Linked DNA regions of Vreelandella piezotolerans. The protein of the gene in region 1 interacts with the protein of each later gene in a pairwise test. Links are inferred from orthologs where the notes say so. Each region holds a gene or a part of one and is shown in the gene's direction. Other genes may lie near its edges. The genes, in order: hemL and glcC.

The links.
Region 2: the proteins of hemL (region 1) and glcC interact in binary tests that used the Escherichia coli proteins (3 or more experiments, as listed by UniProt). The link is inferred for Vreelandella piezotolerans from one-to-one orthologs.

Annotation. Positions count from the first base shown.
Region 1 is NZ_CP048602.1:3,928,975-3,937,954, forward strand. What follows is about bases 2,089-4,901. They hold hemL (glutamate-1-semialdehyde 2,1-aminomutase), read left to right. Parts: upstream 2,089-2,761; coding sequence 2,762-4,042; downstream 4,043-4,901. Other genes in these bases: thiD (bifunctional hydroxymethylpyrimidine kinase/phosphomethylpyrimidine kinase), read left to right, coding at 2,089-2,725; GYM47_RS18190 (hypothetical protein), read left to right, coding at 4,237-4,506; GYM47_RS18195 (curlin subunit CsgB), read right to left, coding at 4,564-4,901. In the rest of the region: GYM47_RS18170 (chloride channel protein), read left to right, coding at 1-1,456; protoporphyrinogen oxidase HemJ, read left to right, coding at 1,485-1,916; more of thiD, read left to right, coding at 1,916-2,088; more of GYM47_RS18195, read right to left, coding at 4,902-5,346; GYM47_RS18200 (hypothetical protein), read right to left, coding at 5,405-5,926; GYM47_RS18205 (CsgG/HfaB family protein), read right to left, coding at 6,164-6,994; GYM47_RS18210 (curli assembly protein CsgF), read right to left, coding at 7,074-7,502; GYM47_RS18215 (CsgE family curli-type amyloid fiber assembly protein), read right to left, coding at 7,502-8,011; GYM47_RS18220 (LuxR C-terminal-related transcriptional regulator), read right to left, coding at 8,031-8,723. UniProt on the Escherichia coli protein: Aminomutase that catalyzes the transfer of the amine group on carbon 2 of glutamate 1-semialdehyde to the adjacent carbon 1 to form 5-aminolevulinate.
Region 2 is NZ_CP048602.1:3,052,158-3,061,317, reverse strand. The notes cover bases 3,076-6,068. They hold glcC (transcriptional regulator GlcC), read left to right. Parts: upstream 3,076-4,177; coding sequence 4,178-4,960; downstream 4,961-6,068. Other genes in these bases: GYM47_RS13995 (GlcG/HbpS family heme-binding protein), read left to right, coding at 5,867-6,068; GYM47_RS14000 (GntR family transcriptional regulator), read right to left, coding at 4,965-5,645; glcD (glycolate oxidase subunit GlcD), read right to left, coding at 3,076-3,964. Outside these bases: GYM47_RS14025 (GlcG/HbpS family heme-binding protein), read right to left, coding at 1-18; glycolate oxidase subunit GlcF, read right to left, coding at 100-1,332; glycolate oxidase subunit GlcE, read right to left, coding at 1,347-2,447; more of glcD, read right to left, coding at 2,465-3,075; more of GYM47_RS13995, read left to right, coding at 6,069-6,340; GYM47_RS13990 (TRAP transporter substrate-binding protein), read left to right, coding at 6,545-7,522; GYM47_RS13985 (TRAP transporter small permease), read left to right, coding at 7,592-8,152; GYM47_RS13980 (TRAP transporter large permease), read left to right, coding at 8,162-9,160. UniProt on the Escherichia coli protein: Transcriptional activator of the glcDEFGB operon which is associated with glycolate utilization, and encodes malate synthase G and the genes needed for glycolate oxidase activity. Also negatively regulates the transcription of its own gene.

The DNA of each region.
Region 1 (8,980 bases):
GCTGCGCAACTGGCTGAATCAATGGTGGGTGGGTGTGGTTTCGGTGCTTGGTGGTTTGTCCGCCGGGCGCGAAGGCCCGGCGATCCACTTGGGCGCGGCGGCGTCCAGCGGGTTAGGGCTTAAGCTGCGGCTGCCCAATAATAGCTTGCGGGTGTTGGTGGCTTGCGGCACTGCGGCGGGTATTTCCGCTTCGTTCAATACGCCCATTGCGGGGGTCATCTTTGCCATGGAAGTGGTGATGATGGAGTACACCCTGATGAGCTTCATGCCGGTGATCCTGGCCTCCACCATGGGCGCGCTGGTGGCGCAGGTGATGTATGGCAACGAGCCTGCGTTTCGCATTCCCGAGGTGGCGTTAGGCTCGCTGATGAATCTGCCCTGGATCGTGGTGATTGGCTTGGTCATAGGTTTGATGGCAGGGCTCTTCATCCATATTTCACGAAGTCAGCGCCTACAAACCCTGCCGCTGTGGTTGAGATTGGGCGTCGTGGGTGTCGGCACCGGGGTATTGGCGTGGTGGTTTCCGGAGATTCAAGGAATTGGCTATGACAGTGTCGCCGCGGCACTGAATAATCAGTTGGCTATCAACGTTCTGCTGGCGCTGATGGTGGCCAAACTGTTGATCACGGCGATAACCGTCGCAGGCGGTGTGCCGATTGGTATTATTGGCCCGGTACTGGTGGCGGGGGCAGCCACTGGGGCGCTGGGTGGCATGCTCGGCGGCTGGCTATGGCCCGAGAAAGCCGCTGACCCGGGCATTTACGCCATGCTCGGCATGGCAGCGATGATGGGGGCTGTTCTACAGGCGCCTCTCGCGGCGCTGATGGCGCTACTAGAGCTGACGCATACCCCCAATATCATGTTGCCGGGAATGCTGGTCGTGGTGGTGGCCTGCTTGACGTCGCGCCAGCTTACGGGCTGTGAAGGTTTCTTCATTAGCTCGGTACGCTACGGGTTACACCCCCTTCAGCAGCCGCTGATGCAGGCGCTTTCCCGGGTCTCGGTCCCAGCGGTCATGGAGCGTCGCTTAGTGCGCACTGAACGAATGATCACACCTGACCAAGCCCGCCGCTTGCTGGAAACCAACCCCATGTGGCTGGTGATCGAGCGCTCCAGTGATGACAAGCCCGTGCTGGCGCTGAAGGCGGCAGAGCTTGCTCGCTGGCTCTTGGAGCATGACGAAGCGCTCAATGGCGAAGCACCGCCGGAAGATGAGTTGGTGGATCTCTTGGAGATTCCCGGCCAACGGTTGGAAATGGCCCCGATTGGGCTACAGGCCACACTATCCGAGGCGTTTTTGAAGCTTCAAGACAGCGCGCTTGGGGCACTGTACGTCGTACATGGCTACCGACCAAAGCAGCAGCGAATTTCAGGTATCATTACTCGTGGCGCGATCGAGCGTTATTACCACTACACTGACGCTCGACAGCCGGATGTCCGTGATACTGATCCCTAATAAAGAGCCCACCGCCTAAGGAGAGACCATGTACGAATGGGTAAAGGCCATTCATTTGATGGCCGTTGTGACCTGGTTTGCCGCACTGTTCTATTTGCCAAGACTGTACGTGTACCACGCCATGGCACGCGACAAAGGCGATGAGCAAGCGATCACTTACTTCAAGACCATGGAGCGCAAACTCTATCGTGGCATCATGACGCCATCGATGATCCTGGTGCTGATTTTTGGGGGCTGGATGCTCTATTTGGTGCCCGCATGGTTTAGCCAAGGCTGGATGCATGCCAAGCTCACGCTCGTGGCGCTGCTGATTGCCTATCACCACGTTTGCTTGATTTATTTAAAACAGTTCGATCAGTCGCGCTGCACCAAGAGCCATGTCTTCTTTCGCTGGTTCAATGAAGCCCCGGTGATTGCACTGGTCGCGATTATTTTACTGGCGGTAGTGAAGCCCTTTTGATGCGTCGTCCCCTTCCCCCTGTCGTCTTAGTGTTAGCAGGCCATGATCCAACGGGCGGTGCCGGGCTGATGGCCGATAGCGAAGCCGTCGCCGCCTGTGGCGGGTGGGCCGTCACCATCCCCACGGCGCTGACTGTACAAAATTGTCATAACGTGTCCCGCGTGATGCCCGCTGACCCTGGGTCCATGCGGCAAATGGCCGAAGCCGTCAGTGACATGCAGATTGCGGCGATCAAGCTGGGGCTGCTGGCAGACGAGGCCACGCTGCGCGCTGCCGAGCAGATCATTCGCCGTTTTCCTGGCGTGCCGGTGGTGGCCGATCCGGTGCTGAAAGCAGGAGGGGGCGCTGTGTTATCCACAGCCGCTTTACAGACGCTTTACCGAGACCGGCTGTTGCCGCTTGTGGATATCTTGACGCCGAACCGCTTTGAGTTGGCGGCGCTGACACCGGAAATTCTAGAGTCCCATGACGACACTGCCCGGGCGGTGTCACTGCTGTCACAAGGTTGCCAAGCGGTGCTGGTGACGGCAACGGATGACCCCTTACCCGGTTCAGCCGAGCAGGTGGTGCATACGCTGCACTCGCCCGATACCACTCGCCAGTGGCAGTGGCCGCGCTTACCTGACGTCTTTCATGGTTCTGGCTGTACGCTCGCGTCTGCCCTAGCAGCCCGATTAGCGGTTGGTGAGCGCTTACCAACTGCCTGTGAACAGGCCCAGCACTTTACCTGGGAGAGCTTGTCTCACGGCTACCAGCCCCCGAGTGGCCAATGCTTGCCGAATCGCTTGCCACGTCCCGTGCGCTTTTGATCTCATTGGTAGTAAGTCATTTATACAGAGGATGCCATGACCACATCTGCTGAACTGTTCGACCTCGCGAGTCGCCATATCCCTGGGGGCGTGAACTCTCCCGTCCGTGCCTTCAAAGGGTTGCACCGCCCACCGGTCTTCATGGAACGTGCGCAGGGCGCTTACCTCTTCGATGTCGAGGGCAACCGCTACGTCGATTACATCGGCTCCTGGGGACCGATGATTACCGGTCACGCCGATCAAGACGTATTGGCGGCCGTACGTGCGCGGTTGGATAATGGGCTCTCGTTCGGTACCCCCACGGCCGTGGAAACCACCATGGCAGACCTGATCTGCGACATGATTCCCTCCATGGAAATGGTACGCATGACCAGTTCGGGCACGGAAGCCACCATGTCAGCGATTCGGCTGGCGCGGGGCACCACGGGACGGGATAAGATCGTCAAATTCGAGGGTAACTACCACGGCCACTCGGACTCCCTACTGGTGAAAGCGGGCTCCGGTGCATTGACCCACGGCGAGCCCAGCTCACCGGGCGTTCCGGCGTCGTTGGCCGAACACACCATTACACTCTCCTATAACGACCCGGAGGGGGTGGAAGCGTGCTTTGCCGAGATCGGTGAGCAAATTGCCTGCATCATCGTCGAGCCGGTGGCGGGCAATATGAACTGCATTCCCCCTCAGCCAGGTTTCTTGGAAACCTTGCGCCACGTCTGTAACGAGTACGGTAGTATTCTGATTTTCGATGAGGTGATGACGGGTTTCCGCGTAGCGTTGGGCGGAGCCCAGGCGTACTACGGTGTCACGCCGGATTTGACCTGCTTGGGTAAGATCGTCGGCGGTGGTATGCCGGTCGGTGCGTTTGGCGGCAAGCGCGACATCATGCAGAACATCTCGCCGCTGGGGCCGGTGTATCAAGCGGGCACGCTGTCGGGGAACCCGCTGGCCATGGCCGCCGGGGTGGCACTACTCACTAAGCTGCAGGTGCCGGGCTTCCACGATGCCTTGAGCCAGCGTGTACAAACGCTGTGTAACGGTCTACAAGAGCGCGCCAATGCAGCTCGCGTGCCGATGATGACGCAATCCGCAGGCGGCATGTTCGGTGTGTTCTTCACCTCACAATCCCGTGTGGATAACTTTGCTCAAGCCACGGCGTGTAACCCCGATGCTTTTCGTCGCTTCTTTGGCGCGATGCTGGATCATGGCGTGTACCTTGCGCCTTCTGCCTATGAAGCCGGCTTTATGTCTAGCGCACACACGCCCGAGGATATCCAGCTCACGCTGGATGCGGCCGAGAAAGCCTTTGCCGTTATGTAACGTTAAGTAACTATCTGGCCAAGTGCCTGCTACACTGCAAGAGCCGCTCTTATCGAGCGGCTCTTGTGGTTACCGAGGTAGCTAACATGAAACGATTATCGGCTTGGCACGCGTCACGACGATACGGTGCGTGGTTGACCACCGTTCTTACCCTTGGCTTGTCTTTCCCAGGGCTAGCCGCACAGGAGCAGGATATGACCCAAATCCACATCACCATGAGCGGCTCTCCCGGCGCTGAGTTTTCGGCCGAGTGGCGCATTACCCAGGACGGCGACACCATCGAACATCCTGAAACTCGAGGCACGGTGCCCGCAGAGTTCACCTTCGAAGGAGATACCCTAGAAGGTACCGTCAAACTCCTGAGCGACGATGAGCGGTTGGAAGTCGATATCGTCAAAGGCAGCAACCGTTCGCGCTCTTCTACCCAAGGCAAAGGCGGGACGCTGACGGTGGTGGTACGTTAGGTGACAGCACAAAAAAACCGCCCCCGGAAGGGGCGGTTTTGACGACAAGGCCAAATGTTAGTTGCCTTGACTGACCACGTTATAGTTGCCACTACCAGTGGTTAAGATTTGCGAGAAGTGCTGTCCAGCCCCCCCGAACGCACCACTTTGGTTTACAAAATGGGTGTTGCCATTGCCATTAGTACTGATGAAGGAGTCATGCCCGTAACCCGTTTGGGTCACCGCTGCATAGTTAAAGTCGCCGTCGAGGATGATGTCGCTGTCAAGCTCATCACCTGTTTGGGTGGTATATGTCCGGTTAAAGCTACCGTCAGCTTTCACGTAGCTATCGTTTAGCTCGCCGTCCTGGACGACATTCGACTCGTTGAACCAACCTTCCTGTTGTACCCAAGAGTCGTTTAGTCGGCCCTCTTGCATTACATTAGCCATATTAAATCGACCTTCTTGAACAACAATGGAATCGTTGGTAATGCCCTCTTGAGTTACATAGGCGGTATTTTTAAAGCCGTCTTGATCAATGCTGGAGTAGTTATTGCCTGGTGAAGTAAGGGCCTGACCTACAACATCGTCTTGAGTGACGTTGGCTTTGTTTGAAGTACCCTCTTGCTTGATGCGAGAGTCTTGTGTACCCCATTGTGTTACGGATGTACTGTTAAAATTACCATTTTGCTCGATTTGTGAGTCACTACCCACGGCGCTACCGTTGTAGAGAGAACCACCCATGCTGTCGATATCGGCACGCGAGCCGTTGAACTGCCAGCTCGGTGCAGTTTGAGCCATTGCAGCAGCGCTCATGGTCAGAGCAACGGCAGCAGCGATAGTGGTCATTTGAGTTTTCATGGTTACATCCCCTTTATGATGCTCTTACTTTAGTTATTACTGAGGCCGTATCGACTGCTCAGTAGGTGTCGACGGTGACTGGGCGCGCATTGCCTGAGTAGGCGCGTTGTTCGACGCTAATGCTGCGATAGCCACTCCCCGATTGAGAGACTTGAACATCGCTACGTTGGCCCAACTGAGTCACGTAGGTTTCAAGCGGTTGATCGTTGCCTGACTGGATGACATTAGCGGTGTGATAATTGCCCTTTTGCAAAATGACACCTGCATTATTGCCACCCACTTGTTCGATATTGGCGTTATTCCAATCTCCTCGCTGGCTAATGCGAGAGAAGTTACCTGTTTGATAACTCGCAGAATACGACTGGGTTACGTTCGTACGATTGTTGTTACCAATCTGTTGGATAATGCTGAAGTTACCTTGATAGCTCTGCGCATTGGTATCGTTGAAATACTGCTCAATGCGATGGCTAAAAGAGTCTGCAAAGGTAGGTAATGAAACTGCAGAAGCAATCAAGCAAGCAGCAATAGGTGTCGCTAAGCGAAATGTTGCAGTGCTTTGCTTCGAATCGTTAGGTTTCATTTTTATTCCCTCTGCAACAATTTGTATCTTTTTGTATTTCATGCGTTGAGTTTGGCTGATTTATATTTTGATGCCATAAGTAAAAAATGTATGTTGCAGGCGATTTTTTTAGTTAAATCGAGAAAGAATAGTATGAGAAAACTCATACTTTTATTGGCATATAAAAACGGCTTTGCGTGGTGGCAAAGCCGTCAATAGTTTTATATTGCGTTTCTTTGGTGATAAGTTCAGTAATTCTTATAAAAGCGGCGTGGGGGCATTTAAATAATCGGCCAATACTGAGTTTTGCAAGCTAGCCCCGTTCGATAAATTCCATAGGTTATTCTCTACGCCTCGAGCAATTAAGTGGATAACGGCAGATTCTATGGCTGACATGACGGCAAGCTGGACAGGTTCATTGGTCGTAATGCCGGCTTCCGCTTCCAGGAGCCGCCTAAAATCAATAAAGCGATACACTCCTGCCCGAAGCTCTTTAGAGTAAATGGTTTTGGTCGTCGTCACGTTAGCCAGTATTTCGCCTGTGGATATCTCGACGGCTCGTAAATTGACCGTTACCTGATCCACCTGATACTGCCCTGATGCTCCAATGCCGAAATATTCTGCACCCGCACCACCGGTTCTGACGTTGGACTCATAAGCAATGATGCCTCCTTCAAGCATGACCGATGCTGCTCTTAACGAGGGCAAAGTATCGGGTTGATTAAAGCGCTCAAATTCAGCACGAATGATACGTCGCTCGGTCAGCAGATTTTGCAGCCCCACGCGCTCCAAAGGGATAAACCAACCAGAGTCAGCTAATGCGCCTGTCAACATCGCTGCGGCACCTTGTGTCACGGCGGTGGAAAAAGTACTGGCTGGAGCAGGGCGGTACTGACCCGTTTGGTCTCGAAAATCATACACAGAGACGAAGATTTTCCCTGCCGGTGGAGGTAACGAGACTAAATCTTGATAGGTCGCTCCACGGGGCGTCAGGGTTGCCTGTGCACCCTCTAGATTTTCGGACGTAGCCACCATCCCCGCGCACCCACTTAGGAGACTGACCATTATAATTGAAGCGATGATTTTCATGTTGATCCCCTGGCGACACTTATAGCGTCAGTGTTCGGTTGTTAAACCGTTTTGATTTTCTTAAGTGCCTGTTTTGTTGTTAAGGATTAAATAATCCACCCACGCTAATGTTGGTGACATCCCCTGTTACTTTATCAACTACTCTTACAATAAGCTGTCCACCTTCATCGCGTACAACGACACTGAATTCTCCACTATCGAAAGAGCCTTCACCAATTTCGCCGGCGCCTACATCGCTAATGAGCTGCGAGATGAGTCTGCTTTCAAGACTTTGAATAAGCCGCTCAGTAGAGGATAGAGGTTCGATGCTTCTTGCATTAGGGTCGCTATTGGTGTCCTGTGATTGTGCCTTTCCTAGCAAATAGCTACCCATGAAGGGGTCACCGCCAAAAGATGGGTTGAGAGGCTCGTAAATAAGTTCTCCAGCGGTGCTTTTAAGAGAGAGCGACGCTGCCAAACCAGATATTATCAAGGCACTCAATGTGCTTTTTTTAAGGTTAGCACTCATTAGTTTAACTCCTCTTTTCCTAGGTCTTTGTCTGAGGTAAGCGCTGCCGTGAGCTGCTGTTGCAGAAGCGCTTCTTGGACAACTTGTACAGCTTCTCCTGCGACGCGATCAGCCTCGCTAATACGAGGAGAGAGCTGGGTTCTGAAGTACATTTTATTGCCTTCCATTATCCATAGTTGGCTACCCCAGCGTGCATCGGGGCGTTCCTGTATGGTGAGTGTTGCGTTCCCTATAATGCGGTTGTCCATGGCAAGTTGACTAAATGCACGATAAAAGGTCTTACCTGCCATTGTGATCGTGCGATCCACCATGATGCCGGTCAGCTCACTGCTGCCATGCAGACGGTTCTGTATTTCTGGGCCATCAGGGCTTGATAGCTGGTTAATGTCATCAACAGCTTGGGTATCGCTAACAGACTCTTCCTCGCTAGCGTTAGCACTACCCATTAGGAGTACAAAAAAAAGTAATCCCAATACGTTGGCTGAATGACTTAGGAGGGTTTTTAACATGTCATCAACCTTCATTTAGCTAACGATGGCGCTGCAAACTGCGCGCTGTTTCGATATTGGGTAAAATGGGGCCTAAGTTTTGGTGAATCCAGTTCAGCGCTTGTATACGGTTATGCACATTGATTTTTCTAAAAATATTGTAAAGGTGTGATTTAACCGTGTGCTCACTTACAAAGAGTTTGTCGGCAATCTGTTGATTGGAGGAGCCAGCACTAAGTAGCGAAATGATCTCCATTTCTCGATTGGTCAAGCCGCAGGCAGGTCGAAACGCGTTGCTTTGATATTTGCGGTAAAAAAGGATCAAACGGGCCATCAAATCGCGTGACATCCAAAGCTCACCTTCGAGTAACGCGTGAATCCCTTTACAGATCACTTCAAGACTCTCGTCACGGTAAAAGACGCCTTTGAGCTGGGCGCATGACAGCGCTTCCAGTGCATGGTCCATATCGCGAATATTGAAGGCGGCCAGCGAGGTTTTGGCCAAGTTATCAGGAAGATTTTCCTGCCACTCGGGTAGCTCCTCTACGCCGATATGGTCGCTATCGATGAGTATTAACAGCTTGTTTGGAATGATCGTGGGTAGTGAACTTTTAGGTGAGTGAATGCTTACCGTACACCCTGTGTGTTCGTGTAAGTAATCGGCAAAAAGCTGCGCCTGTGGGCTTTTTTCGGTGATGATGTACACCAAGCCGTGCGTTTTTTCTTGGGACATTGGGGAGGCCTCATGAGCGTAAAGCGTGAGCAGGTGACTAAATGAGTGTTGCCTATAAGCTACATTTCGTAAAGATTTGTTATCAATATAATTATAAAAGTAATTTGCACTTTGTTATTACTTTTTGGAATATATAGTTCAAGCTATTGTTTTTAGATGCATTTACTAGTGGATAATGGTCAATGATTGCGCTGAGTGACAAGATACACTGAGTAACATTGTGTTGCCTTTAGCTGTGTTCTCGATAGGCGTAAACT
Region 2 (9,160 bases), 880 kb from region 1 along the record:
AACAGCTTTGGTTTGCATCGAAGATTCCTTTTTGTCATCGGGGGTGAAGCGAGGCGCACGACGGTTAGCGTTGTGCCGAGCGCCGCAAGTGTTAGAGGTTTATACCAGGGCAGCGTCCACGACTTCCACCCAGTGACGTACCGGCGTTCGGTTGGCGCTGGCGAGATGCGTCTGACAGCCGATGTTGGCGGTCACGATCACCTCAGGGTTGCCTGCCTCCAGCGCATTCAGCTTGTTATCGCGCAGCTGAGTGGCGAGCTCTGGCTGTGTGACCGAGTAGGTGCCTGCTGAGCCGCAGCACAGGTGAGCATCTTTCACGGGCGTTAGTGCAAAGCCGAGTTTGCTAAGCACGCCTTCCACTGCGCCGTTGAGTTTCTGGGCGTGCTGCAGCGTGCAGGGGCAGTGGAAGGCTAGGCGCTGGTGCTCTTTAAGCTGCAGCGCCTCGAGCGGCTCGTCGCGCAGTATTTCGACGATATCCTTCGCCAGTGCGCTGACTTTTTTGGCCTTTTCAGCGTAGGCGGGGTCGTCCTTGAGCATGTCGGCATACTCTTTGACGAACGCGCCGCAGCCGCTGGCGGTTTGTACGATGGCTTCGGCGCCCTGCTCGATTTGCGGCCACCAGGCATCGATGTTGGCGCGCATCCGCTCGCGGCCCGCCTCTTGGGCATTGAGGTGGAAGTCGATAGCACCACAGCAGCCAGCTTCACTAATCGGTGTGACGCTAATGCCCAAACGGTCGAGCAGGCGCGCCGTGGCTGCGTTGGTGTTGGGCGACAGGCCGGGCTGCACACAGCCTTCTAGAATCAACACCTTGCGGGCATGGCGCTGGCTGTTGGGTCGCTGGCCTGCATCGACCGGTGCGGGCGGCATTTTGCTACGCAGTTTGCCGGGCACTAGAGGCTTGAAGGTTTGCCCTAGCGTTAGTAGCGCTTTGAAGCGTTTCGGGTCCACCAGCATTTTGCGCAGCGCATAGCGCTGGGCGCGCTCGGCGGCTGGTCGCGGCACGCGGCGGTCGATTTCGGCGCGGCCAATGTCCAAAAGTTTGTGGTACTCCACGCCAGAGGGGCAGGTCGTCTCACAGTTGCGGCAGGTTAGGCAACGGTCGAGGTGAAGACGAGTCTCTTCGGTGACTTGGTCATCGTCATCGCGGCTCTCCAGCAACTCTTTCATCAAGTAGATGCGCCCGCGCGGTCCGTCTCGCTCATCGCCCAGTAGCTGATAGGTAGGGCAGGTGGCGTTACAAAAGCCGCAGTGTACGCAGGTGCGCAGAATGCGCTCGGCTTCCTGGATATGCGGTTTCTGGCGGTCGGCATCGGTAAAGTGCGTCTGCATGTCAGCTCTCCTGATTAAAATGCCGCATAAAGACGACCAGGGTTGAAAATGCCGTGGGCATCCAGCTCGGCCTTCAGGTTGCGATGGTACTTCTCGACCACAGGATTCAGTGGCGTAAAGGGTGACTCTGCACCCCCTTGGGCATGCGGGGTATAGCAGGTAGCGTGGCCACCGGCCTTCTGGCATGCATCGCGCAGCGTGTCTGCGGGTAGTGCGGTTTTCACCCAGCGTTGGCTGCCGCCCCAATCATAGAAGATATCGCTTTCATCAACGGCGAGTTCTAGCGCTGGGGTATGGGGCGGTAGCGAGAGGCGCCACAGTGCTTGCTCTTCATTGAGGCTGAAAAAGCCATGCTGCTGGTCACGCAGCTGCTGCCAGAAATCCGCAGATAGTTCTTCACCGCCTAGGCGCTCTTTGGTGGCCTTGACGGAGCTTTCACCGCCTTCCAACCGAATAAAAAGCTCGCCTGCGTGCCATGCCGCAGCGGTGATGGGCAATGGCTGGCGGCCAAGCTCAGAGAGCTTCGCTAAGGCATCTTGCAAGCCCATGTCAAGGCGCAGGCTGTGGCTGGCGGTGGGAATGGGCAGCACCTTAAACGAGATATCGGCCAGCACGCCCAGCGTGCCCTGGGCACCTGCCATCATGCGGGACAGGTCATAGCCCGCCACGTTTTTCATGACTTCGCCGCCAAAGCGCAGCAGTTTGCCCTCTTGGGTAATCACTCGAGTGCCCAGGACAAAATCCCGTGCGGCACCTGCCCAAGGGCGACGAGGGCCGGACATACCGGTGGCCACCGCGCCGCCAATGGTGCTGGCGTCGCCAAAAATGGGCGGCTCGAAAGGCAGCATCTGATGTTTTTCTGCCAGCGCCGCGTTCAGCGCGCTCAGGCGGGTGCCTGCCCGAACCGTGACGACGAGTTCTATAGGGTCGTAAGAGACGATGCCGCTATGGGCAGCGACGCTGAGTTCCGTGCCTTCCACCGGACGACCATAAAAGGCCCGGGTATTGCCCCCCACGATGCGCAGCGGAGTGCGGTCGTGGTAGGCGCTGCGAACCTGTTCGCTCAGCTCAATGGCAATGTCTCGGTCGGCAGCGTGTATCGCTAGTTCGGTCATGGTGGTTCCTTATAGCATCAGAAGCGTGGCAGCTCCGGATGCGGTAACTCGTTGTTATGCACATGCATCGCGCCAAATTCGGCACAGCGCGCCAGGGTTGGAATGTTTTTCCCTGGGTTGAGCAGCCGTTTGGGGTCGAACGCCGCTTTCAGCGCGTGGAAGACCGTCAGCTCATCGGGCTGGAACTGGCTGCACATCTGGTTGATTTTTTCGCGACCTACGCCATGCTCGCCGGTAATCGAGCCACCGGCGGCCACGCATAGCTCCAGGATCTTGCCGCCTACGTCTTCCGCCAGGGCAAGCTGACCCTCTTTGTTGGCATCGAACAGGATCAGCGGGTGCATATTGCCGTCACCCGCGTGGAAGACGTTGGCCACGGGCAGGCCGCTCTCTTCTGAAAGTGCGGCAATGCCTTTCAACACGCGCGGCAGCTCGCGGCGGGGAATGGTGCCATCCATGCAGTAGTAGTCCGGCGACATGCGGCCTACGGCAGGGAAGGCATTCTTGCGCCCGGCCCAGAACTTGGCGCGCTCGGCTTCGTCACGTGCCTGTTGAATGTTAGTGGCGCCAGCCTTTTCCAGTACGCGGCGCACGGTCTCGCAGTCGTCGTCCACGTCGGCTTCCACACCATCCAGCTCACAGAGCAGAATGGCTTCGGCCTCCACGGGGTAGCCTGCCTTGATGAAATCTTCCGCCGCTTTGATGGCGAGCTTATCCATCATTTCCAGGCCACCGGGGATAATGCCTGCGGCAATGATGTCGCCCACCGCGCGGCCCGCTTTTTCCACATCATCGAAGCTGGCCATCAATACCTTGGCGGTTTCCGGTTTGGGCAGCAGCTTCACGGTAATTTCCGTGACCACGCCTAGCATGCCTTCTGACCCGTTCATCAAAGCCAGAAGGTCGAAACCGGGGGCATCCAGGGCTTCAGAGCCCAGCGTCATACGTTCGCCTTCAATGGTCAGGACATCCACGCGCATGACGTTATGCACGGTAAGACCATACTTCAGACAGTGCACGCCGCCTGCATTTTCAGCCACGTTGCCGCCAATCGAGCAGGCAATTTGTGAGGAGGGGTCCGGGGCGTAGTAGAGCCCGTAAGGGGCGGCCGCCTCTGAAATGGCAAGATTGCGCACTCCTGGTTGCACGCGGGCAATGCGAGCATCAGGATCAACGCTGATGATCTGGTTGAACCGCGACATGACCAGCAGCACGCCCTGTTCGAGCGGTAGCGCACCGCCGGACAGGCCGGTGCCTGCGCCGCGGGTAACCACCGGTACGCCCAGCGCGTGGCAGCGCTTCAACAGGCCTTCGACCTGTTCCAGCGTTTCCGGTAGCGCCACCAACATGGGCAGCACGCGATAGGCGGCGAGGCCATCGCACTCGAAAGGACGTAAATCTTCCTCGCGATGCAATAGCGTCAAAGAGGGGACAGCGCCTTGCAGGTCGCTGAGTACGTCAGCTTTATCACGGTGGACAAGCTCGCCATCGAGGCGCTCGTCGAAAAGGATATTCATAACGACATCCCTAAGTTTTTATCATTAAAAGTAACGGTAGCGTTGCTTTACCATGGCGCTCAATTTGAGCTTTTTTTGTGCGCCTGTCTAGGTTGTGGTGCAATGGTCTGACCAGTAATTGGTCGATAGTAGGGCGGTGGTAAGTTTGAAGAAGAGCCTGAATGACTTGGTCTTACCCAGTTGAGATGGCCAATTGATCCAAGGGAGCGGCGTATGGCGTTTAGCAGAGACGATATCTCCATGGGGCGGCGCACGCCCGAGCATGTGGCTGCTCGCCTGGAAGAGTTGATACTGGAAGGTGTTTTTCGGCCTGGGCAGTTGCTGCCTTCCGAGCGGCGTCTGTGCGAACGACTAGGCGTTTCGCGGGCTTCGCTGCGGGAAGGGCTGCGCATTCTGCGCAGTAAAGCCATTATCAATACCCGCCAGGGTCACGGCTCGACCGTGGCGTCGCTGCTCCCCATGCACCAGCAAAGCCCGCTGATGCACCTGTTTAACGACCATCCGCGTACCCTGTTTGATTTGCTCGAAGTGCGTGCCTTATTGGAGGGAGAATCCGCCTATCTGGCCGCACGGCGGGGAACATCGATGGATCGAGTATTGATCACTCGCCGCTACCGCGAAATGGCGGCGTATGCTGCTGCCTCGCCAGATGAGTTAGAGGTAGAGCATCTGGCTCGACTAGACCATGCGTTTCACCTCGCCATTTCGCAAGCTTCCCATAACCCGGTTTTGGTGCATACCTTACAGAGTTTGACCGATTTGCTGCTCAGCTCCGTGTTTGCTTCGGTAAAGCATCTCTACCATCGGCCTGGTCCTCGCGAGATGATCAATCAGCAGCACGCTCGGCTGCATGAGTCGGTGGTAAGTGGTGATGCCGAGCAGGCGCGACAGATTGCGTTGGAACACTTGACCAGTATCAGCGAGCTACTTCGTGAGCTAGAAGCGGAGCATGATCGTTTAGAGCGTTCAGCAATGCGCCTCGAACAGTGGCAATAGCAGGTTAAGCGTTGGCCGCACTCAGGCTGTCATCCTCAATGACGCCTGCCAAGGTGGCCACTTCCAGCTTGTTGCACAGGTGGTCGCGTAAAATTTGCCCAAGTCGTTTACTGTCGCGCTGCTCGAGCGCGGAGATCATGTTCTCGTGATCTTGAACGGCTTGGCTCCAAAATTTTTGGGTCATTTTTTTCGAGTAGCGCACTCGCTTTACGCGCTGACTGAGGTTGCTGTACATCTCTTGCAACACCTCATTACGCGAAGCGGCCAAAATGCTTTCATGGATCTGCTGGTTGATCTCGAAATAAGTGGCCAGATCTCGATGGCGATAGTGTTCGAGCATGGCATCGTGTAAGGCACGTATAGCCGCAATTTCAGCGTCGCTGATGTGCTGGCAGGCGAGCTCGCCGGACAAACCTTCCAATGCTGCCATTAAGTCGTAGGTATCTTTCACTTTTTTGAACGTCAAGCGCACCACCCGCGCACCTCGATTGGGCAGCAGCTCGATAAGCCCCTCTGTGGCCAGCACCTTGAGTGCTTCTCGAAGCGGCGTGCGTGATACGCCGAACCGTTCGCAAAGCTGCTTTTCTGAGATCCGCTCACCCGGGGCCAGTTCACCGTGCTCAATCAGCTCACCAATGCGGTCAGCGACTTCACGATAAAGATTACGCTGTAAAATTTTCGTCATTGTTCTGTCCCTTCTTGTGTATCCGCTTGGTATCCACCAAGCGACGGGTGCCGCTTTGTAAACACCATTTGAACACAAAGCCATACGCTTATATTGGCGACTCTTTGTATGATTCGCAAAAGTAATTATGAATTCAATTGTAGCAAGTCGAGCTATGCTAGATAGGCGGCAGTGACCCAACTGCTCCCCATAACAATCAATAACCATGTAGGAGCCAATGTATGGCAATGAATATTTTCATGTGTAGCGTTCAGTTGAGTCGAGAGCAGGCCAGAGCCATCTTAGACGGGGCGAGGGCACGGGCGAGAAAAGTCGGTCTTCCGCCTCTCACGCTGGTAGTGCTGGATGGAGGTGGCCATGTGGTGGCTGCCGAGCGTGAAGATGGCTGCGCGCCACTACGTTTTCCGGTGGCTCAGGGAAAAGCACACGCCGCACTGGGTATGGGCATTGCCAGCGGCATTATTGGGGAACGCAATATCGAACGCCCTGCGTTTCTTGCTAGCGTTGCAGCGGCTTCGAAAGGGCATTTTGTGCCGGTGGCGGGAGGCGTGCCTATTCTTGATGGAGAGCAATGTGTCATAGGTGCCGTGGGGGTGAGTGGCGCTTCGTCAGAAGAGGATCAGCAAGTCGCCATTGCCGGTATCAAAGCGGCCGATTTGCACTGGGGGTTAGCGCCCGGTGGCGAAGAGCATTAGGCCAACGAGGTGGTCGTTCAAGCAGGCAGCGTTCGTCGAACGCTGCTTTTTTTATGTCATCACTTTTTTAAATGCTAGGTGTATCAGTAAGTTGACGCTTAGGAGGCTGCTTCAAGACGAAAGTTTAATACCTAATTTTGAATTTTGAATTCAAATTGAAATGGTGAAGACCCAACAACAACAACGGTTCACTTGGAGTACCCCATGAAATTTATCAAGACTGCGCTAGCGGCAGCTGCCGTTACCTTCGGGCTACACGCATCGGTTGCCAGCGCTAACCTCGAGGTGAGGCTTGGCCACGTCGGTGGGCCTGGCTCGCTGTTTGAAATTACTGCTAACCGCTTTGCTGAGCTGGCCAATGAACGCTTGGACGGCGCTGCCGAAGTGAATGTCTATGGCAATAGCCAGTTAGGTAGCGACGAGTCCATGATGCGTCGTCTGCGTCTTGGTTCGCTCGATCTTGCGATTCCCTCAACGGTCATGAGCTCAGAAGCCGAGCAGTTTGCACTGTTTGAAATGCCTTATCTGATTGAGGATCGCGAGCACATGAAACGCGTTCGCGATGAAGTCGTCCGTGGCCCGCTCTATGAGGCGGCCCAAGCCAAGGGCTTTAACATTATTGCCGTGTGGGAAAATGGCTTCCGCCAAATCACCAATAACGTACGCCCTATTACCACTCCTGAAGATCTTGGCGGCATCAAATTACGCACCCCGAGCGGTGTTTGGCGGATAGAGATGTTCCGCAGCTATGGTGCCGCGCCTTCTCCCATGTCGCTCTCCGAAGTATTCGTGGCCCTGCAGACAGGAGCCATGGATGGTCAAGAGAACCCGCTGATTCAAACCTACTCCTCGCGTTTTCACGAAGTGCAAGACTATCTCTCTATTTCCAATCACGTTTATACCCCCGCCTATTTAACCGCCGGTGCCAGTTGGAATCGCCTACCTGACGATGTCCGTAACGTGCTGCAGGAAGTCGCTCTTGAACTCGAAGACTTTGCTCTGGAAGAGGGGCAGCGTCTGGATGATGAGACGTTGGTTCTGATGCGTGATGCGGGAATGGAAGTGAACGAAGTAGACTTCGATGCCTTCGTGGCCGCCTCTCAGTCCATTTATGACACCTTTGCCAATGATGTCGAAGGCGGCCAGGAAATGCTGGATGCCGTCGCTGCCCTGCGCGAATAACCAAGCCATCATCTCGAAGCGGCGTTCCACCTCTTTGGAGGTGGGCGTCTCTTCCTAAAGGAGGTTTCAATGAGCGCTTATACCAAATTCAAGAATGCTTACTTTGCATTTCTTGAAGGTATCGTTGTGGTGTTGGTGATTGCGTTAGCGGGGGTGGTCACCATTGGCTTCGTTTCTCGCTATTTAGGTTCTCCGTTGAGTTGGTATGACGAATTGGCGGCCGTTCTATTGGCTTGGGTAACGTATTACGGGGCGGCTTTGGCGGCCGCTAAAGGGGCTCACATTACATGTCCTAGTGTACTGAATATGTGTCCGCCCTCCATTCGTGTGCCAGTCGCATTACTCGCCGAAGCGATCACCATTGGTTTTTTCATATTTCTGGGGCTGGCGAGCTATCAAGTCATGCTGATTCTCGACGGCATGAACATGGTGAGTCTGCCGGCTATTTCCATGCAAGTGGTGCAGTCGGCCATTCCCATTGCATCGGTGCTGTTCATCATCGCGGAGCTGCTACGGCTACCCGACATAGTGAGAAGTGCCCGCGGAAAAGGCTTCATCGACCACGAGCTTGAAGAGGCCGGTATCGATGCCGACGACATTGAAGCCGTTAGCACCCAGCCGCGAGGATAAGTAACCATCATGATCATTCTCTATATCTTCATTGCACTGATTGCGCTGATCTTGATCAATGTGCCGGTGGCGGTCGCTCTGGCATTGGTGGGGACGATCGCCACCTTCATTACCTACGGCAGCATGGCGATGCCGACGGTGGGTATGACGATGTTCGAGGGGGCAACCAACTTTCCGTTGATTGCCATCCCGCTGTTCATTCTGGCAGGTGCCATCATGAACGCCTCCAGCATCTCGCGACGCTTGATCGATCTGGCCATGGCCATGGTGGGGTTCATCAAGGGTGGCCTGTCGATGGTGACCATCGGTGCGTCGGTGTTCTTTGCCGAAATTTCCGGGTCATCGGTGGCGGGCGTGTCGGCGATTGGCAGTATCTTGATTCCTGCCATGCGCAAGAAGGGGTACTCCAAAGAGTTTGCCGCCTCGATTTCCTCTTCGGCGGCCAGTCTGGCAATTATCCTTCCGCCTTCCATACCCATGATTCTGTACGCGGTCATGTCGGGGGAGTCGGTCGTTCAGATGTTCGTGGCCGGTATCTTTCCTGGCCTGCTGGGGGCGATGGGCTTGGCGGCCATGTGCTACTACCTGGCGCGTAAGTACAACTTCCCCTCTGAAGGTCGTTTCCGGGTGTCGCAACTCTGGAAGGCACTGAAAGAGGCCGTTTGGGCGCTGTTGATTCCGGTCATCATTCTGGGTGGGATTTTCGGCGGCTTCGTGACGGCGACGGAGGGTGCTGCGCTGGCAGTGTGTGTCGCCATCTTCATCAGTGCGGTGGTCTATCGCGAGTTTACCCTCAAGAACTTCATCGACTCGTGCAAAAGCGCTGGTGTGCAAACTGCCGTCGTCATGCTGCTCGTGGCGGCGTCTGCGGTGGTGGGCGGGTATCTGACCGAAACCCGTATTCCTCAGGCCATTGCTTTGCAAATCAGCGACCTGACCAGCAACAAGTATGTGATCCTGGCACTGCTGAACATCATCTTCCTGATTCTCGGTGTGTTCCTGCACTCG